3 regions of the Thiocapsa sp. C2-2m genome follow, and region 3 is predicted to be linked to each of the others. Evidence: predicted binding sites of a transcription regulator. Region 3 holds the regulator's gene; each other region holds the start of a gene.

Region 1 (10,553 bases), on a different contig from region 3:
CCCGTTCGAGGGGGTCAGCTCGCCGGCCAGGACCTTGATGAAGGTGGATTTACCGGCCCCGTTGCGCCCGAGCAGTCCGATGCGATCCCCGGGGTTGAGGCTGAGTCCAACCCCCTCGATGATGGGCCTTGCGCCGTAGCCGGCCGCGATCTCGTCCAGGCGCAAGAGCGGGCGCGGCAGGTTTTCGGCCGGCGCGAACGCGAAGCGAAAGGGCGAGTCCACGTGGGCCGGCGCGATCAGCTCCATGCGCTCGAGCGCCTTCAGGCGGCTTTGCGCTTGACGCGCCTTCGTCGCCTTGGCCCGGAAGCGCTCGACGAAGCTGCGCATGTGCGCGATCTCGCGCTGTTGGCGCTCGCTCGCGGCCTGTTGCTGGGCGAGCCGCTCGGCGCGCTGGCGCTCGAAGGCGGAGTAGTTTCCCGCGTAGAGGGTCAGGTGTTGATGGTCGAGGTGCAGGATATGCCCGGTCACGGCGTCGAGGAAGTCGCGGTCGTGCGAGATCAGCAGGAGCGTTCCCGGATACGCCTTCAACCAGCCTTCCAGCCAGATCACGGCGTCGAGGTCAAGGTGGTTGGTCGGCTCGTCGAGCAGCAGGAGGTCCGAGCGGCACATCAAGGTGCGCGCCAAGGCGAGACGCATCCGCCAACCGCCCGAATAACTATTGACCGAGCGGTGCTCGTCGCCGGGTGCGAAGCCGAGCCCATGCAGAAGTCGCGCCGCACGGCTTTCCGCCCCGTAGGCGTCGATCGCCTCCAGCCGCCCCAGCAGCTCGCCCTGCTGCAGTCCGTCGCCGGCCGCCTCGGCCCTTGCCAGCTCGGCCTGGATGCGGCGCATCTCGGCGTCGCCGTCGAGCACGAAGTCGATCGCCGCGCCCTCGCTGTCCGGGGTGTGCTGGGCGACATGGGCGACCTCCCAGCCGGCCGGGATCGTCGCTTGACCGGCGTCGGCGTGGAGATGCCCGAGCAGCAGCGCGAAGAGGCTCGACTTGCCGCAGCCGTTGTAGCCGACCAACCCGACCTTTTGACCCGGATAGACGGTGACGTCGCCGCCCTCGATCAAGAGGTGCGGGCCGCGGCGCAGGCTGAGTGATTGGAGCTGGAGCATGGTGTCGAGTCTAAACCGCGCCCAGCGCGGTATCTGATGTTCTTGGATGCGACCGGCCCCGGCAGACTTGAGGATTGTTGGAGCTGGCGCGGTTTAAAATTTTGAAAAAATAGGAATATTAAATCGCGTCTCCACCAAGGGTGGTGAAGTCCCCAAGACTGAATACATCACGAAAATGACGCATGGCGCTCTGGACGCGGTTTAGGTGGGTGACGGATTGCCGCGGTCGAGCCGACGGTAACCGATTGCCTCGCCGAGATGTCGCTGCTCGATCAGCGCGAGACCGTCGAGATCCGCAATCGTTCGGGCCACCTTCAGGATGCGGTGGTAGGCCCGCGCCGATAGGGCCAGACGGGTGATCGCTTGCTGGATCATGCGTTGCCCGTCGGGCTCCAGGGCGCAGTCGCGCTCGATCTCGGCAGGTCCGAGGACATGATTGGCCTTACCCGCCCGCGCGATTTGGCGGGCGCGCGCGGCGCCAACTCGCTGTCGCACAAGCGCTGTCGTCTCCCGCTTCTCCGACGCGGATTCGCCGAGCCGAGAGAGGTCCAGCCGAGGAACCTCGACGTGCATGTCGATGCGGTCCAGCAGCGGTCCCGAGATCCGTCCGCGATAGCGTCCCACCTGGTCAAGGGTACACCGACAGCGCCCGCTGTTGTCACCGAGATAGCCGCAGGGACAGGGATTCATCGCGGCGACCAACTGGAATCGGGCCGGGAAACGTGCCTGTCGCGCAGCCCGCGAGATGTCGATATGACCGGACTCCAAGGGCTCGCGCAAGACCTCCAGTACCTTGCGGTCGAACTCGGGCAGCTCGTCGAGAAACAAGACCCCTTGGTGCGCCAGCGAGATCTCGCCGGGGCGCGGGTTGCTGCCCCCGCCCACCAACGCGACGCCGGATGCCGTGTGGTGCGGCGAGCGAAACGGACGCTCGCGCCAGCGCGCCGGGTCGAACAGGTCGCGATCGCTCACCGAGCGGATCGCCGCCGCCTCCAGCGCCTCGTACTCGCTCAACGGCGGTAAGAGTCCGGGGAGCCGGTTCGCCAACATCGACTTTCCGGTGCCGGGCGGGCCGATCAAGAGCAGGCTGTGGCCACCCGCGGCAGCGATCTCCAGGGCCCGCTTCGCATGCTCCTGACCCCTGACCTCCGCGAGATCGGGATAGACGGGCTCGACGAAAACGCGCTCGCCCGCAACGAATGTCGGCAGCACGCGCGTCCCGTTCAGATGCTCGCATACCTCCATCAGGTGCCGCGCCGGTCGGATCTCGAGTCCGGAGACCAGCGACGCCTCGGCGGCATTCTCGGCCGGCAGGATCAGCTCCCGACCCGCCTCGCGTGCCGCCACCGCGACGGGCAGGACGCCGTTGACCGGGCGTAACCCGCCCGAGAGCGCCAGCTCGCCGATCCATTCGTAGCGATCCAGCCGCTCGGTGACGATCTGGCCGGACGCGCCGAGGATGCCGAGCGCGATCGGCAGATCGAAGCGTCCGCCCTCCTTGGGAAGGTCGGCCGGTGCAAGATTGATGGTGACCCGGCCGATCGGAAACTGGAACCGGCCGTTCAACAAGGCGCCGCGCACGCGGTCCTTGCTCTCTTTGACCGCCATCTCGGGCAGTCCGACCATCGATAGATAGGGCAGACCTCCGGATAGATGGACCTCGACCGTAACGGCGGGGGCATGAATGCCGACCCGCGCACGACTGTGCAGGATACAGAGGGCCATGCCCCTGCTCGGTATCGGGACCTCAATCCGCCCCTGTTTGCCCGGGTGCCGGCGCACGCTCCAGCTCGGCGATGCGCGCCTCGAGCACCGCCAGTTTCTCGCGGCTGCGCGCCAGGACCGCGGATTGGACGTCGAACTCCTCGCGGGTGACCAGGTCGAGCTTCTCCAGGCCGGATTCGAGCGAGGCTCGGAGATTGCGGCCGATGTCTTCCTGCAACATCTGGATACCCTTCGGCATCGCCGATGCGAGGCGCTGGGCGAGATCGTCGAGCTGTTTTGGTTCCAACATGGGGTGTCCTCTGTGCTGCGGTCTGTGCTTGACCCGTAGGTCCAACGTGGATGCGAGTGCCGATCCCGCGGCGAATCCATTGTCGCGAGAGCCATTGTTAGCCGACTCAGCCGCCATTATAGGACGGCTAGGCGGGCAAGTGGGCCGGCATTCAATCGAAGGCCGCAGCGTTGCATCTTTATGGTGCGGCCGTTCTTCCCGGTGCCCGCCTATGCGTCGCCTTGGTGCGGTGTGCTGTTGTGTCTTTGTCACATGATGCCGAAATACCTCTTTCCAGTGGGGCGCCAAGATGTGGCGCGCTTTATGCCTTATCGACATCACAACGTCACAACCGGCGAGGTCACTCGGGCACCGGCCGGTCTTCTTCCAACCTCGACAAGCAAGCCCGCATCATCGAGAGGCATACAGCAATGACAATAGGACGCATCGGAACCGTTTTCGCGCTTGGGGCGCTCGCCATGAGCGCCGGTACCTTCCAGATCGCCGCGGCCGACGAGACGCATAACTTCAGCGCCAATATCGGCGTGGTCAGCAATTACATTTTCCGCGGCGTGACGCAGACGGACGACAGCCCGGCCGTTCAAGGCGGGGTCGACTACGAGCACAGCAGTGGTTTCTATGCAGGCGCTTGGATCTCCAACGTCGATTTCGGCGACGGTGTCGAGTACGAGGTCGACTTCGATGAGAAGACGTTCGATGTCGTGGAAACCTCCAGCTCGCCCGGCTATGAGCTCGACGGTTATTTGGGCTTCAGCAAGGCCATCAACGACGATCTCAGCTTCGACGTCAACGCCATCTACTACGCATATCCCGATGGCAAGGACCTCGACTTCGCCGAACTCGGCGGCAGCGCGACCTGGAAGTGGCTCACGCTCGGATTGGCCTACACGGTTTGGGGTCAGGCCGACGATGCGCCCGGCGTTCCTTCCGGCGAAGCGCTCTTTGTCGAAGGTGACTGGTACTACTACGCCGGCCTCGAGTTTGCGCTGCCCTACGATTTCGGGCTCGGTGTTCGCGGCGGCTACTATGATTTCGATTACAACGACGGCGGCAACGACTATGGTCATTGGGGCCTGACGGTCAGCCGCGAGGCCGGTGATTTCGGCACCTTCAGCTTGAATTACGATCAAGTCGGACGCGATACCTACGACGACGACCCGCAGTTCTGGGTCGGCTGGTTGAAGGAATTCTAAATCATCCCGCTTCGTACTCGCCATTCCAATCCCTCGGCCAAGGCTCAAGCCTTGGCCTCTACAGGAGCTTCATTGCAATGAAACTGGTTGCAGCCATCATCAAGCCGTTCAAGCTGGACGACGTCCGCGAGGCACTCGGGGACATCGGCGTATCCGGTATAACGGTCATCGAGGTCAAGGGCTTCGGTCGCCAGAAAGGACACACGGAGCTCTACCGCGGCGCCGAGTATGTCGTGGATTTTCTCCCCAAGATCAAGGTGGAGATCGCCGTGGACGACGCGATGGTCGAGAAGGTCATCGAGGCCATCAGCAGCGCGGCGCGGACCGGCAAGATCGGCGACGGGAAGATCTTCGTCTTCGATCTCCTACAAGTCATCCGCATTCGCACCGGCGAGACCGGATCGGACGCACTCTAGTGGTCGTCGAGAGGATCGCAACGATGCACATTTTGGAACCGCGACAACTGGCCTTTCCGGCCCTGACGGCTCTGTTGCTGTTGACGCCTGCACTGGCGTTTGCCGAGGAGGTCCCTGTTCTGAACAGCGGCGACACAGCCTGGATACTGACCGCGACTGCACTTGTTCTATTCATGACGATCCCGGGTTTGGCGCTCTTCTACGGCGGCATGGTTCGAGCGAAGAACGTGCTATCGATTTTGATGCAATGTTTTGCCATAGCCGCTCTCATGACAATTCTCTGGGTCCTCTATGGCTACAGTCTGGCGTTTTCGACGCAGGGCATGGAGCAGGGTGCCATCAATATCAATACCTTCATCGGTGGGCTGGACAAGGTTCTGCTCGGTGGGGTGACACGCGAGAGTCTGACGGCCGCGATACCCGAGACTGTTTTCGCCACCTTTCAGATGACCTTCGCCATCATTACCCCGGCTCTGATCGTCGGTGCCTTCGCCGAACGTATGAAGTTCTCTGCGTTGCTCTGGTTTATGGCGATCTGGTTCACCATCGTCTATCTGCCGATTGCCCATATGGTTTGGGGCGGTGACGGGGCGCTGATGTGGGACTGGGGCGTTCTGGATTTCGCCGGCGGTACGGTGGTGCATATCAATGCCGGCATCGCGGGTCTCGTGACCGCCTTGGTCTTGGGCAAGCGTCGGGGCTATCCGCACACGGCCATGCCTCCGCACAACCTGGGCTACACCCTGCTGGGTGCCTCGATGCTTTGGGTGGGCTGGTTCGGCTTTAATGCCGGCAGCGCGCTCGCGGCAAACGAGAGTGCCGGAATGGCGATGCTGGTGACTCAGGTCGCCACGGCGGCCGCGGCACTCGCCTGGATGTTTTCCGAGTGGGTGACGCACGGCAAGCCGAGCGTACTGGGAATCGCGACCGGCGCCGTCGCCGGACTCGTCGCAATCACGCCTGCTGCCGGAACGGCCGGTCCGCTCGGTGCTCTCGCCATCGGTGCCGCCTCGGGCATGATCTGTTTCTTTGCTTCGACCAAGCTTAAACGGGTCTTGGGCTACGACGACTCGCTTGATGTCTTCGGTGTCCATGCGGTTGGGGGGATCGTCGGCGCCATCCTGACCGGCGTCTTCGTCTCGGCCGCACTCGGCGGGGCCGGCCTAGTCGAGGGGATGACGATGCTCGGGCAGGTGTGGATCCAGATCAAGGGAGTTCTCTTCACCTTGGTCTACACCGTCATCCTGACTTACCTCATCCTCAAGCTGGTCGATCTGGTCATCGGTCTGCGTGTCAGCGAGGAGCAGGAAACCGAAGGCCTCGATCTTTCCCAGCACGGCGAGCGCGGTTACATCCTGTAAGCCGCCAGCCGAGGCGGATCCGTCCGCCTCGGCCCTGCCTCGCCTCGAACCTCTTGGAGATCCTCTCGTGGAAGCAATTACCGAGTTGAGCTACGCGCTCGATACCTTCTATTTTCTCATCTCCGGCGCACTGGTCATGTGGATGGCCGCCGGCTTCGCAATGCTCGAGGCCGGGATGGTCCGCGCCAAGAACACCGCCGAAATCCTGACCAAGAACATCGCACTCTTCGCGGTCGCCTCGATCATGTACATGCTGGTGGGCTACGGAATCATGTATCCGGCCGACGGAAACGGCTTTATCCCCGTTATCGATTGGGGCTTCATGTTCGGCGGCGACAACAGCGTCGAAGATGTCCTGGGCAGCGACGGTGAAACTTACTACTCCTCGATGGCCGACTTCTTCTTCCAGGTTGTCTTCGTGGCCACCGCCATGTCGATTGTTTCCGGTGCCGTGGCCGAGCGGATGAAGCTCTGGGCCTTCCTGCTCTTTGCGGTGGTGATGACCGGATTCATCTACCCGATGCAGGGTTATTGGAAATGGGGCGGCGGTTTCCTCGACGAGCTCGGATTTCTCGACTTCGCAGGCTCCGGACTCGTTCATTTGGCAGGCGCCTCGGCCGCGCTTGCAGGTGTTCTTCTGCTGGGTGCGCGTAAGGGCAAATACGGGAAAGACGGATCCATCAACGCCATCCCTGGAGCGAATATGCCGATCGCCACGCTCGGTACCTTCATCCTCTGGCTTGGGTGGTTTGGCTTCAACGGCGGGTCGCAGCTGGTCATCTCCAACATCGAGGATGCCAATGCGGTGGCGGCGGTCTTCGTCAACACCAACATGTCAGCGGCCGGCGGAACCATCTTCGGTCTGATCACGGCACGGCTGCTGTTCGGCAAAGCCGATCTTACGATGGCCTTGAACGGTGCCCTTGCCGGGCTGGTCGCCATCACGGCCGAGCCGCTGACGCCTTCGCCCTTGCTCGCGACCATGATCGGGGCCATCGGCGGCGTGATCGTCGTCTTCGCGATCGTCACGATGGACAAGCTGCGGGTCGATGATCCGGTCGGTGCCATCTCCGTGCACGGCGTGGTCGGAATGTGGGGTCTGATGGCGGTGCCCATCACCAATAGCGACGCTAGCTTCGCTGCTCAGGCGATCGGTCTCGGGACCATCCTGGGTTGGGTCTTTGTGACCTCCTTCATCGTCTGGCTGATCCTCAAGCTCATCATGGGTATCCGAGTCAGCGAGGAAGAGGAGTACGAGGGTGTCGACATCGGGGAGTGCGGCCTCGAGGCCTACCCCGAGTTTGTCGGGGCTCGCGGCGGCGTCTGATGTTCCGCTTTGCACTGTTGTGAATTCTTGGGGGCCCTTCGGGCCCCATTTTTTTGCCCCCGAAATTTACACCGCGTCCAGCGAAATCCATCAAGGTCGGCTGAAACGCCGTGCAACAAACATTCGATGTTCGGCGCCCCCGGAGCGCCGGACCTTGCTCGACCTCGGCCCGCCATACGATGCGTCGGAAGCCCCGAGCAACCGGGCTCAGTCGGCGATCTCGGCGAGCGCGCGCCGGAAGAATTCGGGTTGAGCCAGGGCGGCGCGATGGATTTCGGCGTTGTAGTAGAGGGTGTCGAAGGCTTTGCGAGCCGCGTCATCGACACGAAAATCCCCGACCGACAGGTCGGTGCCTGCCATCGTCGCGCTCCACCAGCCGGAGGGATAGATGGGTAGGGGGAAAAAGAGGGAGCCGGTGTTGCGGAAGCCGGCGCTGCGCATCGCGGTGTGCATCTCGGTCAGGATGCACATGTGATACAGGGGGGATTCGCTCTGTTGAACCAGAATGCCGCCCGTGCCCAAGGCGCGTCGGCAGTGGGCGTAGAATTCGCTGGTGAAGAGACCGACCGCGGGCCCGACGGGGTCGGTACTGTCGACGATGATGATGTCCAGACTGCCGGCATCCGCCTCCTGGATCCAGCGCACCCCGTCCTCGAACAAGAGGTGCGCGCGCGCATCGCCGTTGGAGGCGGTGAGCTCCGGAAAAAACATCTCGGAGAGACGCGTCACCCGCTCGTCGATGTCGATCTGAACCGCCTGCTCGACACCGGGGTGCTTCAACACCTCGCGCAAGGTCCCGCAGTCGCCGCCCCCGATAATGCAGACCCGCTTGGGATCCGGATGGGTAAAGAGTGCCGGGTGCGACATCATCTCGTGATAGAGGAAGTTGTCGCGGCTCGAGAGCATGGTGCAGCCGTCGATCACCATGAGATTGCCGAAACCCTCGGTCTCGTAAATCTCGATGTGCTGATAGGGGCTCTGCTCCTCGTGGAGTTTCGAGGAGATCCGCAGCGAGAAGGCGGCGCCGTCTGCAGCTGCGACCTCGGAGAACCAGGTGTTGGGATCGAGCATGGGGGGAGTGTCCTGAGTGGGGTGTGCGGGCATTATCTTTAGGAACGGTTCCAAAACAAGAAAAACAACTCGACGAGAGAACCCATCTGCCACGGCTCTCGGTGTCGTTGTCGTTGTCGTAATCGACAACGACAACGACAACGATTGGATTCGGTGCCCAACGTTTTTCTGACACGTTAACTAGAACACGGCCGAGGGCATGAGTCCCGATTCGGCGAGCATCCGCGCAGACCTGACGACCCCCGGGGCCGACGCCGGTGGGCATTCAAGAGGCCGGCCTATTTGGGGAATCGGTCGTCCAGGTTTGCGGGGCACAGGACGTCGCGCATGATGCCGATGAGGTCGAGCAGCTGATCGTTGCGGATCCGATAATAAATCCGGTTCGCCTCTTTGCGGGCGACGACGATATTCTTGTTGCGCAGCTGCTCTAAGTGCTGGGAGATATTGCTCTGCGAGGTCCCGGTGCGGTCGACGATCTCGCCGACCGAAAGCTCCTTGTCGCCGAGCGAGCAAAGGATCTTCCAGCGCAGCGGGTGGGCCATCGCCTTCAGTGCGTTGGCGGTCAGGGTGGTGTTTTCATCGTCTTCGGGGGTTTCGGGGACCATCGGCTCACTCATGCTTGCTCCTCCCTCGGGGCGTCGATCTTATTCGTGTCGATGCTTATCCCCCTGTCGGCAGGGATCTCGCGTTCCCGTTCTCCCCGACCCGAACGTAGCCGGTCATATCCTTGGCGATACAGATGATATCGCTGATCCGCCCTTCGGTATCTTTTACCGCGGTGCGCGAGAAGAGGATCGGGACGCGCCGTCCGTCGCGAGCGATGAAGCGGGCCTCGATCCGGCTCAGGGCCCCGGTGCGGATCAGTGCTTCCAGCCAGGTTCCCATGAAGGCGCCTGCTTCGGCGTCGCCTTCCTCTTCGAATACATCGCCGATGGACATACCGCGCAGGTCGTCGCCGCGGTAGCCGAGCATCTTCCACGCGGCAGGGTTGGTGTGCTTGATGGTGCCGCTTGGATCCAAGACCAAGAGCGCTTCGCCCATATGCGTGATGATGTTCTCCAGGTATTGCCGTGCTTCGGCGAGCTCCTTCGTCCGTTCCGCGACCGTCTGCTCCAGGGTTCGGTTGAGCTCGCGCTCTTTCTCGATCAGCCGGAAGTAGGTGCTGATCTTATTAATCAGAAGGTTGTCGTCGATCGGTTTGAGCAGATAGTCGACGGCACCAACGGCGAACCCGCGCTGCTGAAACTCTTCCGATTTGAAGGCAGCGGTCAGGAAGATAATCGGGATATCGCGCGTGCGCTTGCGCAATTTGAGCATGGAAGCGGTCTCGAAGCCGTCCATCTCGGGCATCTGCACATCGAGGATGATGAGGTCGATGTCCGGATACCGGTGGGTCAGGTCGATGGCGTCCTGACCCGAGGTGGCCTCGAGAACCTCGACATCCATCTCGCTCTCGATCAGGGTTCGGAGCGTGAAGAGATTGTGAGCGTGGTCGTCGACGATCAGCAGCTTGAAGCCGGCGTAACGGGTCATGTCGTCTGCCCTTGTGCGCCCGGGACCGTCGCGAGCTGGCCTCGGCGGCTCAAACGATCGGTTCGCGGATCGCTGCGGATGCCTCCGGGGCGCGTCTGTCCGGTAGCACCTCGGCAAGCAGCGCCGTGAGTTGATCGGAATCGATGGGTTTAGATATAAATTCAACGGCACCCGCACCCAAGCAATCGGCAACCCGGGTCTTGGCCGAGCGATCGCCGAGCACGGCTACGGCCGGGTGAGGCCCCGTACTGCGGCTCAAGAGTGTCCGAATCGTAGCACAGGTCATTTCGTCGGACACCCCGGCGGCCAGCAGCACTAGCTCGCAGCCTTCACCCTCTTCCTGAAGGGTCTCGAGTGCCTCGTCGATGTCGGCCGCGGTTTGTACGCGCAGGTCGTGCCGCGACAGCTCCGAGGCGAGCTGCACGAGGGTCTTGACGTCGCGCTCGACGATCAGGACCCAGCCGCTGCTCGCGCCGTCGCCGGAACCCCTCACCGAGGTTGGACGCAGCGCGCCGGGCGAGTCCGCGGGCGGTAGCG
Region 2 (10,553 bases), on a different contig from region 3:
CGCCGCGCTCATTACGCGAGGGCTTGCCGAGCTGATTCGTATCGGCACCGCCTTGGGCGGTCACAAGGAGACATTCATGGGTCTCGCGGGAATCGGCGATCTGGTCCTGACCTGCACGGACAACCAGTCGCGTAACCGGCGCATGGGCCTTGCACTCGCAGCCGGGGCGAGCTTGTCGGAGGCACAGGCCAAGATCGGCCAAGAGGTCGAAGGTGTCGTGACCGCGCTCGCCATCAATCGGCTCGCATCCCGCTTGGGTATCGAGATGCCGATTAGCGAGCAGGTCTACCGGGTGCTTTACGAAGGTGTCTCGCCCGAGACCGCAACCCGATCCTTGCTCGAGCGCGAGCCGAAGGCGGAGTTCGGCTGAACACCGTTCGATATGATCGGCATTGTTGCGACGCGCGTCGCCTCGAGAAACGGCCATCGCCGGGGGTGGTTTACTCCCGCTGCTGGACAGCCCCTTCGAACCCTGTTTGACGCCATGCCTCGAAAACGACGACCGCAACGGCGTTCGAGAGATTGAGGCTGCGATTGCCCGGACGCATCGGGATGTAGAGGCGTCGATCGGTCGGGAGGGAGTCGAGCAAGGCTTGCGGCAGACCTCGTGTCTCCGGACCGAACACAAACGCGTCGTGGGCTTGGTAATGCGGCTTTGTATAGGCAGTCGAACCTCGGGTTGTGAGCGCGAAGAGCCGCTGCGGGCGGATCGTACCCAGGCAGGCTTCCATCGTAGGATAGACTCGGACCTCGGCCCACTCCCGATAGTCGAGCCCGGCACGCCTGAGCAGACGATCCTCCAGCGCAAACCCGAGAGGCTCGATCAGATTGAGTCGCAGACCGCTGTTGGCACAGAGCCGCATGACATTGCCGGTATTGGGCGGGATCTCGGGCTCGTAGAGGATGACATCAAACATCGCTGATCCAACTGGGTCGGGCATGGGCGAGCAGGTCGGTCGCGGTCGGAATCGATCGACCCGCGAACAGGTTCGGCGGTTGACCATGACAAGTCGCTGCATGCTATATTAAGGTTTGTGAAAGTTCTAACTTCGCCGCTCCAAGGCGGCCAAAAACCCTATGAGGGCTAACGACATGAGCGATATCGTCGCGCTGAAGAAGGAAAAGCAGGAGTTGATCGAGAAGATGCTCGGGATGCAGAAGCAGTTCATCGACTTCGAGCATGAGCACGGGGTGTCAGGAAAGGATTACTGGGCAGCGACGGACGGCTTGCTCGTCAACTATCGTCAGGAATACCAGGACATGGCCAACCGTGTCGTCGACATCGCTCATGAGATCGTCGGCTCGGCGCGCAACTGAGCAGATAGACTCGATATTGTCGGGCTCCGCGTCCGGAGTGTCGGACGCGGCTCATCAGGAAAAGGGTTTCGGCGAACCCTGGATCAGCGTAAATGCTCGATGTACTTGGGTGTGTCGCGCATTTCCAGCCTGATGGCGGTCCCCTGCGCGACGAACGGATCAACAACCCCTTCGAAATTCAGCGCACAGCGTATCTGTCCTCGACTCTTGAGCTGGACAGGGACCATATCGCGATACGTGAAGATGTTTTCTTCGATGTCGCCTCCCCGACAGACAAGCGGACCCCTCGGAATCGTCGAGGTCTCCGCGACCCCGTCGATCACTAGATCCCCTGCCTGCTGCCAACGCGTACGTTCGCTGGAGCCCGTCATCGTCTTCACGAGATACGCCCGCGTGAAACGGAGCCTCAGGCGTCCGTTCTCCAGATCGATCGACGAGATCTCCGACCCCTTCAGGTCGATACTCATGCTGTCCAAGTGATTCTCCGGATCTGTAATTCGCTACCAAGGGTGGATTCAGCGGAGCGGTGACCGCCGGGCGTGTGATCGGTCCGCCTACCCGATTTGGGGGCTCCGCGCCGAATCCTCATCCGCCGAGGGCTCCTCCGGGTCAATCTCGATATCCAGTTGCAGCTCCTTGATCTTGCGGGTCAGGGTGTTGCGTCCCCAGCCGAGGAGTCGCGCAGCCTCTTGCCGACGTCCGCCGGTATGCTCCAAAGCGGTCTGAATGAGGATTTGCTCGAACACCGGCATGGCCGTGTCCAGCAAGGCACCCTGTCCCTGTTTGAGGCTCTGACGCACCCAGCGGCGAAACACGATCTCCCACGGCTCGTCGCGAACCGGCTCGGAAAACGAGGCGTTGAGCTCGGGCGGAAGATCCTCGGCGTGAATCTCTTTGCCCGAGGCCATCACCGTGACCCAGCGGGCAGTGTTCTCGAGCTGGCGAACATTGCCCGGCCAGTCGAGCCGTTTCAGGTGATCGATTGCGCTCGGCGCGAGTACCTTGGGCTCGCATGTCAGCTCCAGGGCCGCTTGGGCGAGAAAGTGCCGCATCAATACCGGCACGTCTTCACGCCGATCCCGTAGAGCGGGAAGATGAATCCTGATCACGTTGAGACGATGGAATAAGTCCTCGCGAAAACGGCCTTGCCGTACCAAGTCTTCGAGGTTTTGGTGAGTTGCCGCGATGATCCGCACATCCACCCGCGTCGGGGCAACGCCGCCGACACGGTAGAACTCGCCGTCGGCGAGTACCCGCAGAAGTCGGGTTTGAAGCTCGGCGGGCATATCGCCGATCTCGTCGAGGAACAAGGTCCCCCGGTCGGCCTGCTCGAATCGCCCTTCGCGGCGACTCTGGGCCCCCGTGAAGGAGCCGCGCTCATGCCCGAACAGCTCCGACTCGAGGAGATCCCTGGGAATCGCGGCCATGTTCAGGGCGATGAAAGGTCGATCGCTGCGCGGACTGTGGCGGTGCAGTGCGCGCGCAACCAACTCTTTCCCGGTACCGGATTCTCCGTTGATCAGAACCGTGATGTTCGAGCGCGCAAGTCGGCCGATCGCCCGAAAGACCTCCTGCATGGCCGGGGCCTCGCCGATGATATCCGGCGCCTTGGTCACCACGATCTCTTCGGGGCGCTCTTCGCGACCGCGCCGGCAAGCCCGGTTGACCTGCCCGACAGCCTCGTCGAGATCGAATGGTTTGGGAAGATACTCAAACGCACCGCCATGAAAGGCCGACACCGCACTGTCGAGGTCGGAATGTGCGGTCATGATGATCACGGGCAGTCCGGGATAGCGGGCCGAGACCTGTCGCAGAAGATCCAACCCATCGATCCCGGGCATGCGGATATCGGTCAGAATGACATCGGGCTGCTCGCGCTGGAGCGCCTCCATGACACCGACCCCGTTTGAGAAACAGGTCACGTGCATCTCGGCCTTGCGCAACGCGCGCTCGAGCACCCACCGGATGGACCTGTCGTCGTCGATGACCCAGATCATGGGCTCGCGACTATTCATAGGCCGTCTCCAGCGGCAGATAGACGTAAAACGTGGTCTCGCCGGGTCGACTCTCGCACTCGATGAGGCCTCCGTGTTGGTTGATCAGTTCTTGGGCGATGGGTAGGCCCAGCCCGGTACCGCCTTGACGGCCCGAGACCATCGGAAAGAAGATCCGATCCTCGATCTCCTGCGGGATTCCAGGTCCGTTGTCACGGATTTGGGCCTGCAGCACAAGGCGATGGCGACGGTTTCCGATCGTGAATTGACGCAGAACGCGCGTGCGCAGCTCGATACGGCCGTTTATTCCGGCCGCAGCGGCGGCGTTGCGCGCGAGGTTCAAAAATGCCTGGATCAAGCGATCTTGATCGGCCATGAAATCCGGAATACTCGGATCATAGTCACGCCGCACGCGCGGGCCCGTCGGCGATTCCGCAAGGATGAGGCCACGGACATGCTCGAGAACATTGTGGATATTGACGAAGGCCCGGCGCGGCAAGCGACTGGGGCCGACCATGCGGTTGACCAGGTCTTGGAGCCGGTCGGCCTCGTCGATAATGATCCGCGTGTATTCTCGCAGTCCGGGGTCGGGAAGCTCCTGCTCGAGCAACTGCGCGGCGCCGCGTAGTCCGCCGAGCGGGTTCTTGATTTCGTGCGCCAAACCGCGGATCAGTGCCTGGGTTGCCTGATGTTGAGAAAGCAGATGTTCCTCCCGGGTGATCCGAAGTTGCCGGTCGACCTGCGCGAGCTCGACGAGCACTTGATCGTTTGCATCGAAATGATGCATCGGTAGGACGGTGCAGTTGACCGTCTTGGTGCGCCCGTCGCTCGCAATGACATTGATCTCACGTTCGGTAAAGGGGTGGCGCGAATCTAAGGCAGCTTTCAGACGCTCTTCAACCTGATGGTCGGGGCAAGGAAGGATGTCTAAGGCATGGTGGCCAATCATGTGTCGTGCACTGATCTCGAAGAGCATCTCGGCAGCTGGATTGAGATACAGGAGCCGTAACTCCTTGTCGAATAGTAGGACAGCCGTGTTCAAGTGATCGAGAATCGTCCTCTCTAGGGCCGGCTTCGGGGCTGGCGGAATACTCATGATTTCTCATCCGAACGGCTGACAAGCTCGCGTGTGGCCGAGGCCGCACGCGAAGACGGAGGGTTCGACATCGACGATCGGGCTGCGTGATGCCCTATGAAGGCAAATGGCGCAACACCTGGAATCGGGCCGGCATATCTCTACCGAGAATATGCAAAATGCGTACCCTCACGGCGCGACCGGTGTCGATCGGGAAAGCCGCTGCAATAACGAGAGCTTAGGGCAAAACCCCAGGGGAAGCGGACTGACGCAGTTCAAGGGCAATCAACGGGGTCGTGGCGACAACGGTGCCGAGCGCATCCAGCACGCGCGCTTGGATGCGGTGCGCTTCGAATCCGACCCCCTGGATTTGAAAACGCATCGATCCCGCCTCGACAGCGACCGCACGATCGTCGAGCACCAGGTCGAGACGATGCCCTTCGAGCAGCGGCGGCTCCAAGCGCAACTGGACTTCAAGTGTGTCGGTCGGCTGAATCAGGACAGCTCCGGCGGTTGGTGTCAGGATGTCGAAGGCAGCATAGGATCCGAGAAACGGGTCATCGCCCGAGCGCGCCGCGCCATCGGAGGTTGAGTCGTCGGCTGGATCATCCACTGGACCGGCGTTGGGAACAATGCGCTGTGCGCCCGCATCCGGAGGTCGTCGATCCGAGAAGTTGATGCGCCCCTCGGCGTCGACCCAGCGAAAAATCTCCGCGCTTGATGCTTGTGGCGCGATCAAAACGAGGGCGACGAATAGGTGTTTGATCATGGCCAAAGGATAGTCGACCCGGATTTCGGGCTCAACCTGAAATGGAAGAGGCCCCTCGCGGGGCCCCGTCGGCACGCTTGAGAGTGCCCCGACTCTAGAGACTATAGTACATGTCGAACTCGACCGGGTGCGTGGTCATGCGGATGCGCGTGACCTCTCCCATCTTCAGAGCAATATAAGCATCGATCAAATCGTCGGAAAAGACGCCGCCGGCAGTGAGATACTCCCTGTCCTGGTCGAGGCAGTCCAAGGCCATATCCAAGGAATGACAAACCGTCGGGATGGCCTTGGCCTCCTCGTGCGGCAGATCATAGAGATCTTTATCCATGGCATCGCCAGGGTGGATCTTGTTCTGGATGCCGTCGAGACCGGCCATCATCATCGCGGCGAAAGCCAGATAGGGGTTGCAGGTCGAATCCGGGAAACGGACCTCGATTCGACGTCCTTTGGGACTGGCGACATAGGGAATTCGAACGGAGGCGGAGCGGTTGCGCGCCGAGTAGGCGAGCATCACAGGGGCCTCGAAGCCCGGCACCAAACGTTTGTAGGAGTTGGTGGAGGGGTTGGTCAAGGCGTTGAGAGAGCGGGCGTGCTTGATGATACCGCCGATATAATAGAGGGCGGTGTCGGACAAGCCTGCGTACTTGTCGCCGGCGAAGATGTTCTGGCCGTCCTTGCTCAGCGACTGGTGCACATGCATGCCGCTGCCGTTGTCGCCGACCAACGGCTTGGGCATGAAGGTCGCCGTCTTACCGTAGGCATGAGCGACGTTCTGAATGACGTACTTGGTGATCTGGTTCTTGTCGGCGCGCGATACGAGGGTATCGAACTGGGTGCCGATCTCGCATTGGCCCGCGGTTGCGACTTCGTGGTGATGCACCTCGACGGGTACACCCATTTCTTCGAGCGCAAGACACATGGCTGCGCGAATATCATTCAGCGAATCAACCGGCGGGACCGGGAAGTAACCGCCTTTCGTGCTCGGGCGATGCCCCATATTGCCGTCGGCGAAAACGCGCTCCGAGTTCCAGCCCGCCTCCTCGGAATCGATCTTGTAGAAGGCGCCGCTCATGTCCGCGCCCCAGCGCACATCGTCCAGGATAAAGAACTCGGGCTCCGGACCGAAGTACGCCGTGTCGGCGATGCCCGTCGACTTCAGATAGGCTTCAGCACGCTTGGCCAGGGAGCGCGGATCGCGCTCATACCCGGTCATGGTATCGGGTTCCAGGATATCGCAGCGGATGATCAGGGTGTTCTCGTCCGTGAAGGGATCCATGACGGCAGTGGAGGGTTCCGGCATCAGGACCATGTCCGACGCCTCGATTCCTTTCCAGCCTGCGATTGACGAGCCGTCGAACATCTTGCCGTCCTTGAAAAGGTCTTCGTCGACCACGCGGGAAGGCATGGAGACGTGCTGCTCCTTGCCGCGCGTGTCGGTGAAGCGAAGGTCGACGAACTTCACGTCGTTGTCCTTGATCATTTTGATCACGTCTGTCATTTGGGATTTCTCCAGCTGCTATGGGTTCGGGGGAAATATGGCCGGACAGCGTCGTAATAGGTCTGTTGCCTCCGGACGCACCGAGGCGACTGGGAGCCTAGCAGGTCGCTATTCAGGCTGCACGACTCGCGATGGGTCGGCGGGTCGCGGTGACTCGGTTTGTATGGATGTCCTCCGCGTCGAGTCGAGTCGACACCGGGGACAGCCGGTGCTGTCGATCACCTCGGGGCCACTAAGCATCTACCGAGCCAAAACATCTTTCGGGATCTCCTTATGGCTGGATCGGTGCCTGGCTATTGGTCCGGAGTACAATCAAGACGTTGTTTACATTGTGGTCTTTTGAGAGCGACGAGGGTCTCGGATTGGTCGTGGCAGCCCGAGACCAACCGACGTAGAACCGGCCGCAAGAGGATCCGCCTCGTACCACGGAATGGATGCACCTTAATGGTGCCTTGTGGAAAAAAGGCGCACCCAAATAGTGCGACAGCTAACTGAACAGGATTTGCACGTCGCGGAACGCCGGCTCGTCCTTGATCGCCGCGGCGAGCCGCTCGCGAAGAGCGTCCGCATCCGCGCCACGTCTCTGGCACGCAGCGAGCGGAAAATGCACCTCGATGTCGATCCGGCCTCGAAGATAGTGGAAGACCATCCGTTCACGCTCGTTCGCCTCTGGAATCGCCGACCAGAGCGAAGCGAGTCGGGCCAACGCCTCGGCCCTCAGCGGGAGCCCGACCGGTGGAGGATACCGATCGTCGTCTTCGGGATCGATATGCACGGTCACATCGGTGATCTCGTCGATCTCGCGCTTGAGTCGATGCTCCACCAACAGGCTGATCATATGCCCTTCGGAGACGCTGACGAGGGGATCGACCAGGACGTGCACGTCGGCCGAGACCTGTCCGGCATAGCGGCGCGTTCGCAGCATGTGGATATCACGCACGCCGCCGACCGACCGGATCGTTTCCTTGACCGCGCTCAGCCGCTCGGATTCCATCCCGGTATCGACCAACTCGTTGATGGCATCCCAGCCCAGCTCCCAACCGATCTTTGCGATCATGGTCGCGACCACGACCGCCGCGATTGCGTCCAGATAGGCCAGGCCGGCCATGGTCCCGGCAATGCCGACAAGCACGACCACCGAAGAAACGGCATCCGTTCGGTGGTGCCAAGCGTTGGCGCGCAGCAGATCCGACTTGACGCGCTTAGCATAGCCGAGTGTCCACCAGTAGAGCCATTCCTTGACCAGGATCGATGCCAGGGCTGCAAGCAGGGTCAATGGTTCCGGCTGGAGCAAGGCCGCGGGCTGAAACAACCGCTCGATGGAATCCCAGGCGATGCCGACGGCCACCGCGATGAGCAGCAAACCCAACATGAGGGTTGCAACCGTTTCGTACCGAGCGTGCCCGTATGGATGATCGTGATCGGGTCCTTGGCTGGCGCGGCGGCCGGCCAAGAGGACCAACAGATCGGACAAGAGATCCGAGAGCGAATGGATCCCGTCGGCAACGAGCGCTTGAGAGTGGCCGAACACCCCTGCGATGATCTTCACGACGGACAACACGAAATTGATCGCGGCCCCGATGACGGCCGTGTGCGTCACGGCGTGGCGGCGTTCGGCTGACGCGTCTGTGGGCGTGCGCATGGCGGGAAGAGTCAAGGTTGGGTTTGGAGGCCGGCCCGAGGCCGAGGTTTCGCGCGGTCGATGGCGCTAGGGTAACAGGCGATGGCGCGTTTTGCGCGGACGGGCGGTCGTGGCGACAGCAACCCCGGATCCACCTCGCCGATCGGAACGCATCGGCCAGCGTTGTAACTTTGGCGCGATCTCGCCGATCGGCGCTATACTGCTGGATTTTCGTCAACACTGGGCCGAAGGAGTACGATCTTGAGTCTCGATCGCGAGGATGTCTCGACCTTTCAGGGCCTCGTTTTTGCCCTCGAGCGTTACTGGGCCGAGCAGGGATGCGTCATCCTTCAGCCACTCGACATGGAGGTGGGCGCGGGAACCTTCCATCCGGCAACCTTTCTGCGATCCATCGGGCCGGAGCATTGGCGCAGCGCCTATGTCCAGCCCTCGCGTCGTCCGACCGACGGGCGTTACGGAGAGAACCCGAATCGCCTCCAGCATTACTACCAATACCAAGTCGTGCTGAAACCTTCTCCGCTCGAGATCCAGGATCTCTACCTTGACTCGCTGCGCCGACTCGGGATCGATCCGCTCGTGCATGATATCCGATTTGTCGAAGATAACTGGGAATCGCCCACCCTGGGTGCCTGGGGGCTCGGCTGGGAGGTTTGGCTCAACGGGATGGAGGTGACGCAGTTCACCTATTTCCAGCAGGTGGGGGGACTCGATTGTCGGCCGGTGACCGGAGAGATCACCTATGGCCTCGAGCGTATCGCCATGTACCTGCAAGGTGTGGAGAGCGTCTACGATCTGATCTGGAGTCAGACCCCCGCGGGCGTCGTCACCTACGGCGATGTCTATCATCAGAACGAGGTCGAGCAATCCGCCTACAACTTCGAGCACGCCGATGTCGACGCCTTGTTCAGGCAGTTCGACACCTGCGAGGCGGTGAGCGCCGCCATGGTCGAGGAGGGGCTCCCGCTGCCGGCCTACGAGCAGGTCTTGAAGGCCTCGCACACCTTCAACCTCCTGGATGCGCGCGGCGCGATCTCGGTCACCGAGCGGCAGCGGTTCATCCTGCGGGTACGCACCCTTTCGCGAGCCGTCGCCCAGGCTTATTTCGACCGCCGGGAGGCCCTCGGCTTTCCGATGCTGACCCGCTAACGGGAGACGACTGTGGACCCAACCAGTAACCTTCTGGTCGAGATCGGAACCGAAGAGCTCCCTCCGACCGCTTTGCTCGCACTCTCGAACGCCTTTGTCGCGTGTTTTCACGAGCAACTCGACGGCGCCGGCATCGGCTTCGAGACGATCGAGCCTTTCGCCTCGCCGCGTCGACTCGCCCTGTTGGTGCGCGGCATACTGACCCGGCAGCCGGATCGGGAGATTCTGCGGCGCGGACCTGCGGTTCAATCCGCGTTCGCAGCTGACGGCCAGCCGACCAAAGCGGCTTTGGGTTTCGCTGGATCTTGCGGTGTGCCGGTCGATGCACTCGCTCGCGAAGTCACCGACAAGGGCGAATGGCTGGCATTCCGAAGCACTGTGTCCGGCGCGCTCACGACCTCGCTGGTTCCGGAGTTGACCGACGCCGCACTGGCCCGGCTTCCCATTCCCAAACGCATGCGGTGGGGCGAGGGTTCGGAAGAGTTCGTGCGTCCGGTCCACTGGGTCTGCTTGGTCCTGGGGACGGAAGCGATACCGGGGCGCATTCTGGGCACCGAGGCCGGTCGCCACACGCAAGGACATCGTTTCCATCACCCCGAGCCGATCAACGTCCCCGAAGCGACGGAATACGCCGAGTTGCTGCGGTCATGCGGTTCGGTCGAGCCGGATTTCGAGCGGCGGCGCGATCTGGTTCGCAGCCAAGTCGAGGCGCTGGCTGCGGCGAAGGGTTTGCGTGCTCGGGTCGATGACGCGCTGCTCGACGAGGTCACGGCCTTGGTGGAATGGCCAAGCGCGATTTTGGGCCACTTCGATGCGGCGTATCTCGCCATTCCCCCCGAGGTTCTGATCGAGACGATGCGCTCGAACCAGAAGTACTTCCCGGTCGAGGACACCTCGGGGGCCTTGCAGGCATCCTTCATCACCGTGGCCAACATCGAGAGCCGAGATCCGGATCAGGTCCGCGCCGGCAACGAGCGCGTGATCCGTCCTCGTTTCGCTGATGCGGCCTTTTTTTGGGCCCAAGACATCAGACAGCCGTTGGAAGGATACGCCGATCGGCTCGAAACCGTCGTCTTCCAGGATCGGCTCGGCACTGTCGCCGAGAAGAGCGC
Region 3 (10,553 bases):
ATACCGAGGCCGACAGTCCGGAGCGCGCGGAGGAGATGAATCGGATCTGCATGGAGATCCTCTCGCGCTGGCGTGCTTAAACCGCGTTCGGCATGGCCCGCGCTCGTCGGCGGGTCGGTGCGGCCTCGCAGCAGCCCACAGCCGTCGGCGCGACGCGGTTTAAGGAATTTTGGAAATGATTCAAGAACAGCCGATAGCCGTAGGATGGGTAGAGCACAGCGAAACCCATCCTCCACGCGCCAACGCCCCGCTTGCGGCACCGACAGACCACAGCGAAATCCATTCTGTCCGCGCCAAGGTCATCCGATCGAAACCCGGAAGCGCGGCGCTTTGGAGGATGGGTTTCACTATCGCTCTACCCATCCTACGCGTGAATCAAGGTGTTCACCTTGCTTCTGCATCGTCTCTTAGATTTTCCTTTTCTTAAACCGCGTCAGGGATAAGGCCTTTGGTGGCCTCAAGGGTGCCGTTTTCAGGCCGAGATTGATGTAGACCGTCGGACGCGGTTTAAGCGCGGTTTAAGCGGCGTTGAGCTCGTCGATCAGGCCCCCCGGGTCCGTGTCGTCGAGGCGGGCATAGAGTGCTTCGGTGCGGCGTTGTAAATCGCGTGTGTCGGCCTGCAGCACGAGCTCTTTAACATCCAGGATGGCGCCCGGCTGCATGCTGAATTCGCGTAGGCCCATTCCGAGCAGCAGGCGGGTGAAGCGCGGATCGCCTGCCATCTCGCCGCACATGCTGACCGGTCGGTTCAACTCGCGCGCGGCCTCGATGGTCATGCGCACCAACCGCAGGATCGCCGGGTGGGTGGGGTCGAACAGGTAGTTGACGCCGTCGTCGAGTCGGTCGATCGCAAGGGTGTACTGGATCAGGTCGTTGGTGCCGATCGACAGGAAATCCAGGCGGCGCGCGAGCGCGCGAGCGCAGAGGGCTGCCGCGGGGACCTCGATCATGGCGCCGATCGGGAGTCGCGGGTCGTAGTCGAGACCGTCAAGGTCGAGTTGACCTTTGATCTGCCGGATCAGCGCGAGAACCGTATCGACCTCGTGGACGTTGGAGACGAGCGGAAGCATCAGGCGGATCGGGCCGATCGCGGAGGCACGCAGGATCGCGCGCAGCTGCGGCCGGAAGAGATCGGGCTCCTTCAGGCAGAGTCGGATCGCGCGTAGTCCGAGCGCCGGGTTCGAGACCCCGGGGCCCGGCTCGAGCAGGGTATCGACGCGTTTGTCGACGCCTAGATCGAGTGTGCGGATGGTCACGGGGATCCCGCCGAGCCCGGCGACGATCTCGGCATAGCTCGCCAGATGCTCCTCCTCGTCGGGGAGATCCCGGCGATTCATGTAGAGGAACTCGGTGCGATAGAGACCGACCCCGCTGGCCCCATTGGCCTTCGCAAGCGCCACGTCCTCGGGGAGCTCGAGATTCGCGAGGAGACCGATCTCAACCCCGTCGCGCGTGACGGACGCTCGTCCGACCAGACCGCGCAGGCGCACCTGACGGGCCTCCGCCGCGCGCAGGCGGTCGCGGAAAAAGTCCAGCGTCAGCGGATCGGCATCGGCAAGGACGGTGCCGGTCTCGCCGTCGACCAAGATGAGCTCGCCTTGGCGCAGATAGCGGGTGATGTTGTGGATGCCCATCACGGCGGGTACCCCGAGGCTACGCGCCAGGATCGCCGTGTGGGACATGGGCCCACCGAACTCGGTCACGAATGCGACCGCGCCGCGATGACGCAGTAGAATCGCATCCGCGGGCGTGATATCGCGCGCCACCACGACCCGACCTTCCAGATCCTGCGCCGAGGGCTCGTCGTGCTCGACCGCGCCCTGCAGAAAGGTCTGAATCTGCTGAACGACATGCTCGACGTCGTCGCGGCGGGTGCGCAGATAGGGGTCGTCCATCTCGTCGAAGACCCGCACCAGGGTGTCGCGTTGCCGTTGCAGCGCCCACTCGGCATTGCAGAGCTGCTCGGCGACGATGCGGCGCACCTCATCGACCAAGGCGGCGTCTTCGAGCATCAGCAGGTGCGTGTCGATGAACTCGGCGATGTTGAGCGGCGTGTGGCGCGGGATCTGGTTGCGCACGGCCTTCAGGGCCTGGCGCGCTGCCGTGACCGCCAGGTCCAGTCGCTCGATCTCGGCGGCGACTTGGTCGGCCTCGATCGAGGATTGTAAGACGGTACTGCCGCCGCGCCCGTCCACGAAGGCAGGTCCGAGTGCCAGCGAGCGGCTCGTCGAGATGCCGATCCCCTGAAAGGCGGTGGTCATTCCGACTCTCCGAAGCGATTGCCGATCAACGCCTCGATCGCCGCCATGGCGGCATCCTCGTCCTCGCCGGTGGCCTCGACCCTGATCCGGGTGCCCTGACTCGCGGCCAGCATCATCACGCCCATGATGCTTTTACCGTTGACGCTCTGACCGCGCCGCTCGATCTCCACATGGCTGACGAACCGTCCGGCACATTGCACGAGCTTGGCCGCCGCGCGCGCATGCAGACCGAGCTTATTGAGGATCTCAATCTCTTTGCGAATCATGCACGGTCGTCTCTTCGGGGGCAGAGCAAGACGCCGTCGCGCCCGCCCTGCAGCGCCTTCTCGGCCACGGCATCCAGGTCGAGCGAGGCGTAGGTCAGAGCGCGCAACAACATGGGTAGATTCAGGCCGGCGATGACGCTCAACCGCTCGTGGATCGCGAGCAGCGATACCGCGACGTTGGCCGGTGTCGAGCCGTAGAGATCCGTCAGGATCAGGACGCCCTCGCCCGCGTCCAAGCGCTCCAAGCACTCGGCGGCTTGCGCCGTCAGGATCTCGCAAGGCACGTCGTTGACGACATCCATCGCCTCGACCCCCGGCGGACGTCCGCCGAGAATCGCCGTCGCGACCCGCAGCAGGTCCGCGCCGAACGGCTGATGGGTGATCATCAGGAGCCCGACGCTCAAGGCAGATCCCGATGCCGCACCATCACCTGATGGCCGTCGGACTCGAAATGATGCCGCAGGGATTCGGTCATATAGACCGAGCGGTGCTGCCCGCCCGTGCAGCCGATCGCAATCGTCAGATAGCTGCGTCCGTCCGTCTCGAAGCTGGGGATCCAGCGATCGAAGAACCCCTGGATGTCGGCGCGCATTCGGCAAAAGGCTCCCGCGGAATCGAGAAATTCCATCACGGGGCGATCGCGCCCGGTCAAGCGCCGAAGCTCGGGTTGCCAATGTGGATTGGGCAGGCTGCGCAGGTCGAAGACGAAGTCAACATCGTGCGGGACCCCGTGCTTGAAGCCGAAGGACTGAAGCAGGATGGATACCTTCGGCGAGTCGCCGCCGACCAAGCGGCTGCGCACCAGATCGCGCAGCTCGTGGACATTGGTCAGGGTCGTGTCGATACGAATGTCCGCGCAGCTTCGAATCGGCTCGAGGAGTTGGCGCTCGAGCGCGATCGCCTCCGGCAGCGAGCGGTCGCCGCGGGTCAAGGGGTGCTTGCGACGGGTCTCGCTAAAGCGCTTGATCAGGGTTTCGGTCTGGGCGTCGAGGAAGAGGACATCGCAGCCGATGCCGCGCGCGCGTGCCGAGCGAACCAGCTCGGGAAGGTGTCGGAGCTCTTCCGGGCCGCTGCTCGGGCTGGTGCGGGCGTCGATGCCGACCGCCGTCTTCATGAAGGCGTCGTCGAGCCCCTCGTGCAGTCCGAGGGCCAGATCCTGCAGCAGGAAGAGCGGCAGGTTGTCGATGCAGTAAAAACCCACGTCTTCCAGGGTATGGAGTGCGACGCTCTTGCCCGAGCCGGAGAGGCCGCTGAGGATGACGAGCCTCATCGGCTTGCCGACGGACTGAGGCGGTTCAAGCACCTGCTCCTCTGCCGGTGGTTGCATCATGACGGTGATCTCGGCGGGTCGGGTCGATCGATGCTGATGGCACGGGCCTGGCGGTCGACGAAGTCGACGCCGGCATCGTATCCGCGAATGCGTAAAATCTGGTGTCGTACGGCCGCCTCCACCAGGATCGCCAGATTGCGACCGGGTGCGACCGGCATCGTGATCTTGGGGACGGCGACCCCGAGGATGGTGCGGACCGAGAGACTGCCGCTGAGGCGATCGATGCACTCGAGCTGCTGTTGGTCGAGCGGCTGGAGATCGATAATGAGATTCAGCGTCTTGCTGCGCACGACGGCGCCCTCGCCGAACATGGCGCGGATGTTGAGAATCCCCAAGCCACGGACCTCGAGAAAATCACGCAGCGCCTCGGGACAGGTGCCCTCCAGGGTCTCCGGGGCAATGCGTGCGAAACGCGGCGCGTCGTCGGCGATGAGGCGATGGCCACGCGCGATCAGATCGAGCGCCAGCTCGCTTTTGCCGACGGCCGGATCGCCCACTAGGAGGACGCCCATGCCCAAGACCTCGATGAAGACGCCGTGCACCGTGCGGCGCTCGGCGAGCGCATGGGTAAGGAAATAACGCAGATGATTGATCAGCTCCTCGTCGCCCAGGGAGGAGCCGAGCAGCGGCGTGTGTGTCCGCTCGGCGGCCTCGCGGAAGGCAAACTCCGGATCAATGCCGTCGGAGAAGATGACGGCGGCCGGATGATCCGAGAAGAGCTTGTCCACGGTCTCGCCGAAGGCGGTCCGGCCCAGATCCGCCAGGTAGAGGATCTCGGCGTGTCCGATGACCTGCAGGCGATTGGGGTGGATGCAGTTCAGGGAGCCGATCAACGACTGCCGGGAGCGTCCCGGATCGTCGCCGCGCAGCGGGCGCGCGGTCGCCGGCTCCGGCGTGATCCAGCGCAGCTTGAGCCGGGGTCCGGTCTGGTCGATCAGGGATTGCAGGCTGTCGATCATCGCTGGCGGCCCGTCTCGACCGCTAGGTGGCCTTCAGAAGGTCCAGAATGACCGCGGGCGAGTCGGCATCGCGCAGTCGTGACCGCGTTGCGGACTCGCTGAAGCGACCCGCCAGATAGGCGAGCAGTTGGAGGTGCTCCTCGGTCGCGGTCTCCGGAACCAAGAGCGCGAAGGCGAGATCGACCGGCTCGCCGTCGGCCGCGTCGTAATCCACCCCACGCGTGGTTTGCACGAAAGCGCCGATGACGTGCGAGACATCTTTGACCCGCGCGTGCGGTAGGGCGACGCCGTGGCCTAGACCGGTGCTTCCGAGCCGTTCCCGCTCGAGAAGGCGCTCGAAGACAGTCTCCGTGCTCAAGCGTGGGTGGTCGTTGGCAAGCAGCTCGGCAAGGGTCTCGAGCAAGCGCTTCTTGCTGGCAATCTCAAGCCCTTGACCGATCCGGGCCTCGTTGATCAGTGCGGGGCTGAGCATCGGTATCGGCTCCCGTGCGCCGCTGGTAAGCGGCACTTCGGCTGGCTTCTGGATCGCTGTCCGCACGGCGATGGCGGGCGAAGGTGTCTGCTCATGGATCCTGAATATCGTGGTTAGTGTTTAGTGGTTAGTGGCTAGAAACAAATTCTTGAACTGTGCCGTCACGACCGGAACGCCAAAAAAGCGGCGCGTATTGGGTCTGTCCTCGGATGCTCCGGTCGGGGCCGTCGATTGCGTCTGCCGACCCCGTGCCGGATCCCGTTCGTTAAATGCCTTCGACGGGCAGGAGCGCCCCTCGGAGGTCTCGGGTACGTCAGATCCGATCGGGCTCTTCGCCCTCGCTGATCTTCGGGTTCGCGCCGCGATGATCGCTCTTCTTCTCCTTGTGGCGCAGCACTTGGCGATCGAGTTTGTCGATCAGTCCGTCGATCGCGGCATACATGTCCTCGTGGACAGAGTCGGCAAAGACTTTGTTGCCGTTGATATGCAGAGTGGCCTCCGCCTTTTGGGCAAGCTTTTCAACGCTCAGAACGACATGAGCGTTGATGACGTGGTCGAAGTGCCGCGCAAGGCGCTCGAACTTCGTGTCGACGTAGCCTTTCAGCGCGTCGGTGACGTCGATGTGATGACCCGTCAGGTTGATCTGCATCTGTTGACTCCTTATGGTTCAAACGGCCTGTTAATCCAGGCGCTTGCGCTCGTTCGAGGGTGGAACCCCCATGGCCTCGCGGTACTTGGCGACAGTTCGCCGCGCGACGTTGATCCCCTGATCGGCAAGCTCCTGTGCGATCTTGCTGTCGCTCATGGGCTTTTTCGCGGACTCGGCGGCGATCAGCTTGCGGATCAGGGCGCGAATCGCGGTCGACGAGCATTCCCCGCCGGAAGCGGTGTTGACGTGCGAGGAAAAGAAATACTTGAACTCGAAGCTCCCCCGCGGCGTATGCATGAATTTCTGTGTGGTTACTCGAGATACGGTCGACTCGTGCAGCTCCAATGCCTCGGCGACATCGCGCAGAACCATCGGCTTCATCGCCTCGTCCCCGTGCTCGAAGAATTCCTGCTGCATCTCGACGATCTTCGCGCCGACGCGCAGCACCGTGTCGTTGCGGCTGGCCAGGCTCTTGATGAACCAGCGTGCCTCCTGCAAATGGCTCTTCAAGGTGACGCCGTCCGCGCTTTGATCGGCGCGCCGGATCAGGCGCGCATAGTCGGCGTTCACTCTGAGTTTAGGCATCGACTCGGGATTTAGCTCGACCGACCATCGGCCCTCGCGTTTGCGCACGAAGATATCCGGGACGACATACTGGGCCGGCGTGCCGGCGATCAGGCTTCCGGGGCGCGGATTGAGCCGACGGATCAACGTCAGCGCACCGGCAACGGTCTCCTCGGGTTCCTTCAACTGACGCACCAGGGAGGCGACGTCGCGCTTGGCCAGATACTCGAACCCGTCGCGGCAGATCGCCGTCGCAGCGCTCCGACATGGCGTTTGGGGGGGCAGCTGACTCAGTTGGATCAGCAGACATTCCGCAAGGTTGCGGGCACCCACGCCCGGCGGGTCGAAGGACTGAATGCGGTGAACGACCGCCTCCACTTCCTCTGCACTGATCTCGGGATGGTCGATGGTCAGGAGCAGCTCGTCGACATCGATGCGCAGATAGCCGTCGGCGTCGATCGAATCGATGACCGCTTGGGCGATCATGTTGTCGCGCTCGCTCAGCCTGCAGAGGTTGAGCTGCCACGCGAGGTGGTCGAGCAGTGTCTGAGGGCGGCTCTGCTGGGCAAAGGGATCGTAATCCGAACCGTCGTCCGAGCCGTGCGACGTGCTCGGCAAGTAGGAATCGAAGACATCGGTCCAGAGCGTGTCGACCGGCAGCTCCTCGGGCATCTCGTTGGATTCGGCGTGAATCTCGCGGTCGACGGCTTGCTCGACCGAACCCCGCGGTGTTTCGATATCTTCGCTTTGGATCGTGCCCGTCTGCTGCTCCTCGCCGGCGTTGAAGCGGTCCGCGTCGTCGCCTTCCTCCAACATCAGGTTGGTATCCAGCGCCTCCTGAATCTCCTTCTGAAGCTCCAGGGTCGAGAGCTGCAACAGACGGATCGCCTGCTGCAACTGAGGCGTCATGGTCAGGTGCTGGCCGAGCCGAAGCTGGATGGATTGCTTCATGGATCGCGGATGCGCTTCTCGAGGTGTTCGATCAGGTGGCCGCCATGGCCCATGCTGCTCGATTCTAGCCGTTTCAGTCCGGTGAAGGCGTCATCAGCCGTGGCAGGATCCCATCTTACACCCAACATCTCGGAAAGAGCAGCCAACCGATGCACGTGCCGATGCGCATGCGGGCTCGCCCCTACATGGAAAAATCCGCGCCAAGGTAGACATCGCGGACCTGCTGATCGGCCAGAAGCTGCGCCGGGGTGCCCGCCGCGATGACGCACCCCGAGCTGATGATGTAGCCTCGATCACAGATATCGAGCGTCTCGCGCACGTTGTGATCGGTGATCAGCACGCCGATCCCGCGATCGCGCAGATGCGAGACAATGGCCTTGATGTCGCCGACGGCGATAGGGTCGACCCCGGCGAAGGGCTCGTCGAGCAGCATCACCAGGGGGTCGACCGCGAGCGCGCGTGCGATCTCGAGGCGCCGTCGCTCCCCGCCCGAGAGGCTGAGCGCGAGCGATCCGCCGACATGGGCGATCCCGAGCTCTTCGAGCAGGCGCTCGCAGCGCAGGTTGCGATCAGCCCGAGAAAGGTCGCCGCGCGCCTCCAGGATGGCGAGGATGTTGTCGCGCGCGCTGAGCTTGCGAAACACCGAGGGTTCCTGTGCCAGATAGCTCAGGCCGGCGCGTGCGCGCGCATGCATGGGTTTTAGGGTGATGTCCTGCCCGCTCAGCGCGATACGGCCCTCGTCCGCGGGAATGAGGCCGACGATTAGATAGAAGCAGGTGGTCTTGCCCGCCCCGTTCGGTCCGAGCAGGCCCACGACCTCGCCGGCGTCCACGCCGACGCTCACATCGCGTAAAACTTGACGGCCGCGATAGCTCTTCTTCAGATGCTCCGCGCGCAACGTGCTGGACCGGCTACCCGAAACAAGGTCGTTCATCTGAACCGCGCTGGCTCCGAGGCTATTGGCGGCATCCGAAATGCGCTCCCGCATCGACCCCGGTGATTGCCTCCGGCGCGGTTCAGTTTCATTCCTCCTCCGGCGTGATGGTGATCTTGACCCGTCCGCCGCCCCCCGCACGGAAATGGGCGCGGGCGCGATCATAGACGATGCGCTCGCTCGCGACGCGGTCGGCTCCCTGAATCAGCAAGGCGTCCTCGATGAGGGTGAGCTCGTCCTTGTCGGCGTCGTATTCCATGCGCCTGGCGAAGGCCAGGACCTCGCCCTCGTCGTTGTCGAGGAGCTGTTTGAAGCTGGCCGGCGCGCCGAGTGCGATAATAAAGCGCGGGCGGCGGTCGTCGCGATGGTAAACGGTCACATGATCGCCGAGAAGCCGCATGCTCCCCTGGTCGACTTGGACATTGCCGACATAAATACTGGTGTTCTCCGCCTCCAGGACCTCGACATCGTCTGCTTCGATCAGGATGGGTTGGCTCGCATCGTCCTCGAGCGCCGCCGCCGTGGCGCACGCGAGGGTGATGACGCAGGCCAGGGTCGCGGCCAGGGCGGAGCCCCGGCGCTGACGGTCGTAGAATCCTCTGTCGCTCATGGCTCCTCGATCTGCTCGGGTGCGATAAAGATATGTGCGCGTCCGTCGAACTGGGCACGCACGGGCTCGTCGTACCAGAGGCGCATCCCGGTCGCGGTCAGCCGATCCAACGCGCTGTTGACTTGGACCGGTCGATCGGTTTCGGCGAAGGCCTGTTTGTGCCAGATGCGCATCAGCTCGGTCTCCATCCGGGTGGCGGGCCGACTCGCGTCACCCTTGCGCTCAAGCTCCACGGCGCCCTCGAGACGGACCTCTTCGCCGCCGGGGAGGACCAGGCCGCTATTCGCGCGTGCGCGCCAGGGCTCGGCTTCGGTCTCGCCTTCACGCTGAAAGAGTGTCATGCGCGGGCGATCCAGCTCCGAGAGATCCTCCTCGACATACTGGCGCAGCTCCTCGGCGATCAAGCGCCGGCTCGGTTTGCCCGTGTCGTCGGTCTCGACAGCGGTGAAGCGTGCAACGACATAATCCGGGAGCCGCGCACGCTCGACCTCGGGTGCGGCCGGCTCGGGTTCGGGGCGCAGCTGCCACCATCCCAACAGTCCGGAGCCGACGAAGAAGGCGGCGAGCATCCACTGCCGTGAGGACCAGATCGGCAGGTCGCTGACCCGAAGTCGTCCGCTCATGGCGTGCCGGAGACGATCCGCGCCCAGGTTCCCTGCGCCTCCATGACGAGCTCGCAGACCTCGCGCGCGGCCCCGCGACCGCCGCGCGCTTGGGTACAGAGATGGGCGTGGCCGCGCACCAAATGGTGCGCGTCTGCGACCGCGATGGCGAGCCCGACCCGACGCATGATCGGCAGATCCATCAGATCGTCTCCGACATAGGCGATGGCCTCGTCGTCGAGAGACAGGTCGCGTTTGAGCGTCTCGTAGGCCGGAAGCTTGTCGCGACAGCCCTGGAAAAGGTGCTCTACGCCCAGACTTTGCATGCGGATGCTCACCACCTGCGAGGTCCGGCCCGTGATGATCCCGATCTGCACCCCGCTCTCCTGAAGCATCACCATACCGTGTCCGTCACGCGAGTTGAACGCCTTGTACTCTTGGCCGTCGTCGCCGAGATAGAGGCTGCCGTCGGTCAGCACCCCGTCGACGTCGAAGATGACCAGGCGGATCCGGGCGGCGCGTTCGAGGATGTCTTGCATGGGGTCAGTCCTCTTGGGTGTCGAGTCGGGGGGCCGGGGGGAGCCTCCGGTTTCTAGTCTCCAGCTATCAGCTATCAGCTATCAGCTATCAGCTATCAGCTATCAGCTATCAGCTATCAGCTATCAGCTTTCAACCTTTGGCTGGCGGCCGGTAGCTGACGGCTGGTGGCCGGCGGCTGACGGCTGATAGCTGATAGCTGATAGCTGAAAGCTGGCGGCTTCCTCACATGACCCCTGCGCGCAGTAGATCGTGCATGTTCAGTGCGCCGACGGGTCGGCCGGCGTCGTCGATGACCAGCAGCGCGTTGATGGACCGCGACTCCATGAGGCGCAGGGCCTCGGCAGCAAGGGCCTCGGCCTGGATCGTGATGCAGTTGGGGGTCAGTAGGGTGTCGATGGCGGTGCGATGGACATCG

The links. Region 3 encodes sigma-54, which starts transcription at its own class of promoters, with help from an activator protein. Its sites were predicted from a motif close to TGGCANGNTNCNTGCTT; they were not measured.
Region 1: a site for sigma-54 is predicted at 3,408-3,424, ahead of AADX97_RS17920 (TorF family putative porin). Genes of this name have one in related genera too.
Region 2: a site for sigma-54 is predicted at 6,888-6,904, ahead of glnA (glutamate--ammonia ligase). Genes of this name have one in related genera too.

Annotation. Positions count from the first base shown of each region.
Region 1 is NZ_JBBWVD010000023.1:57,682-68,234, forward strand. Features, by position in the region: gene AADX97_RS17905 (ATP-binding cassette domain-containing protein) at 1-1,101, opposite strand, end outside; gene AADX97_RS17910 (YifB family Mg chelatase-like AAA ATPase) at 1,303-2,826, opposite strand; gene AADX97_RS17915 (accessory factor UbiK family protein) at 2,849-3,115, opposite strand; gene AADX97_RS17920 (TorF family putative porin) at 3,526-4,308, shown strand; gene AADX97_RS17925 (P-II family nitrogen regulator) at 4,386-4,724, shown strand; gene AADX97_RS17930 (ammonium transporter) at 4,748-6,085, shown strand; gene AADX97_RS17935 (ammonium transporter) at 6,153-7,412, shown strand; gene speE (polyamine aminopropyltransferase) at 7,620-8,483, opposite strand; gene AADX97_RS17945 (metalloregulator ArsR/SmtB family transcription factor) at 8,762-9,100, opposite strand; gene AADX97_RS17950 (response regulator) at 9,144-10,016, opposite strand; gene AADX97_RS17955 (hybrid sensor histidine kinase/response regulator) at 10,066-10,553, opposite strand, start outside.
Region 2 is NZ_JBBWVD010000009.1:94,281-104,833, forward strand. Features, by position in the region: gene AADX97_RS08755 (NAD(P)H-dependent glycerol-3-phosphate dehydrogenase) at 1-370, shown strand, start outside; gene AADX97_RS08760 (tRNA (cytidine(34)-2'-O)-methyltransferase) at 441-917, opposite strand; gene AADX97_RS08765 (hypothetical protein) at 1,093-1,317, shown strand; gene AADX97_RS08770 (hypothetical protein) at 1,401-1,784, opposite strand; gene ntrC (nitrogen regulation protein NR(I)) at 1,872-3,332, opposite strand; gene glnL (nitrogen regulation protein NR(II)) at 3,325-4,407, opposite strand; gene AADX97_RS08785 (DUF4124 domain-containing protein) at 4,625-5,155, opposite strand; gene glnA (glutamate--ammonia ligase) at 5,250-6,653, opposite strand; gene AADX97_RS08795 (cation diffusion facilitator family transporter) at 7,141-8,295, opposite strand; gene glyQ (glycine--tRNA ligase subunit alpha) at 8,536-9,441, shown strand; gene glyS (glycine--tRNA ligase subunit beta) at 9,454-10,553, shown strand, end outside.
Region 3 is NZ_JBBWVD010000012.1:51,144-61,696, forward strand. Features, by position in the region: gene AADX97_RS11080 (phosphomannomutase) at 1-80, shown strand, start outside; gene ptsP (phosphoenolpyruvate--protein phosphotransferase) at 519-2,261, opposite strand; gene AADX97_RS11090 (HPr family phosphocarrier protein) at 2,258-2,527, opposite strand; gene AADX97_RS11095 (PTS sugar transporter subunit IIA) at 2,524-2,931, opposite strand; gene rapZ (RNase adapter RapZ) at 2,928-3,797, opposite strand; gene hprK (HPr(Ser) kinase/phosphatase) at 3,854-4,816, opposite strand; gene AADX97_RS11110 (PTS sugar transporter subunit IIA) at 4,839-5,288, opposite strand; gene hpf (ribosome hibernation-promoting factor, HPF/YfiA family) at 5,602-5,937, opposite strand; gene AADX97_RS11120 (RNA polymerase factor sigma-54) at 5,968-7,452, opposite strand; gene lptB (LPS export ABC transporter ATP-binding protein) at 7,634-8,386, opposite strand; gene lptA (lipopolysaccharide transport periplasmic protein LptA) at 8,475-8,996, opposite strand; gene lptC (LPS export ABC transporter periplasmic protein LptC) at 8,993-9,619, opposite strand; gene kdsC (3-deoxy-manno-octulosonate-8-phosphatase KdsC) at 9,616-10,137, opposite strand; gene AADX97_RS11145 (KpsF/GutQ family sugar-phosphate isomerase) at 10,361-10,553, opposite strand, start outside.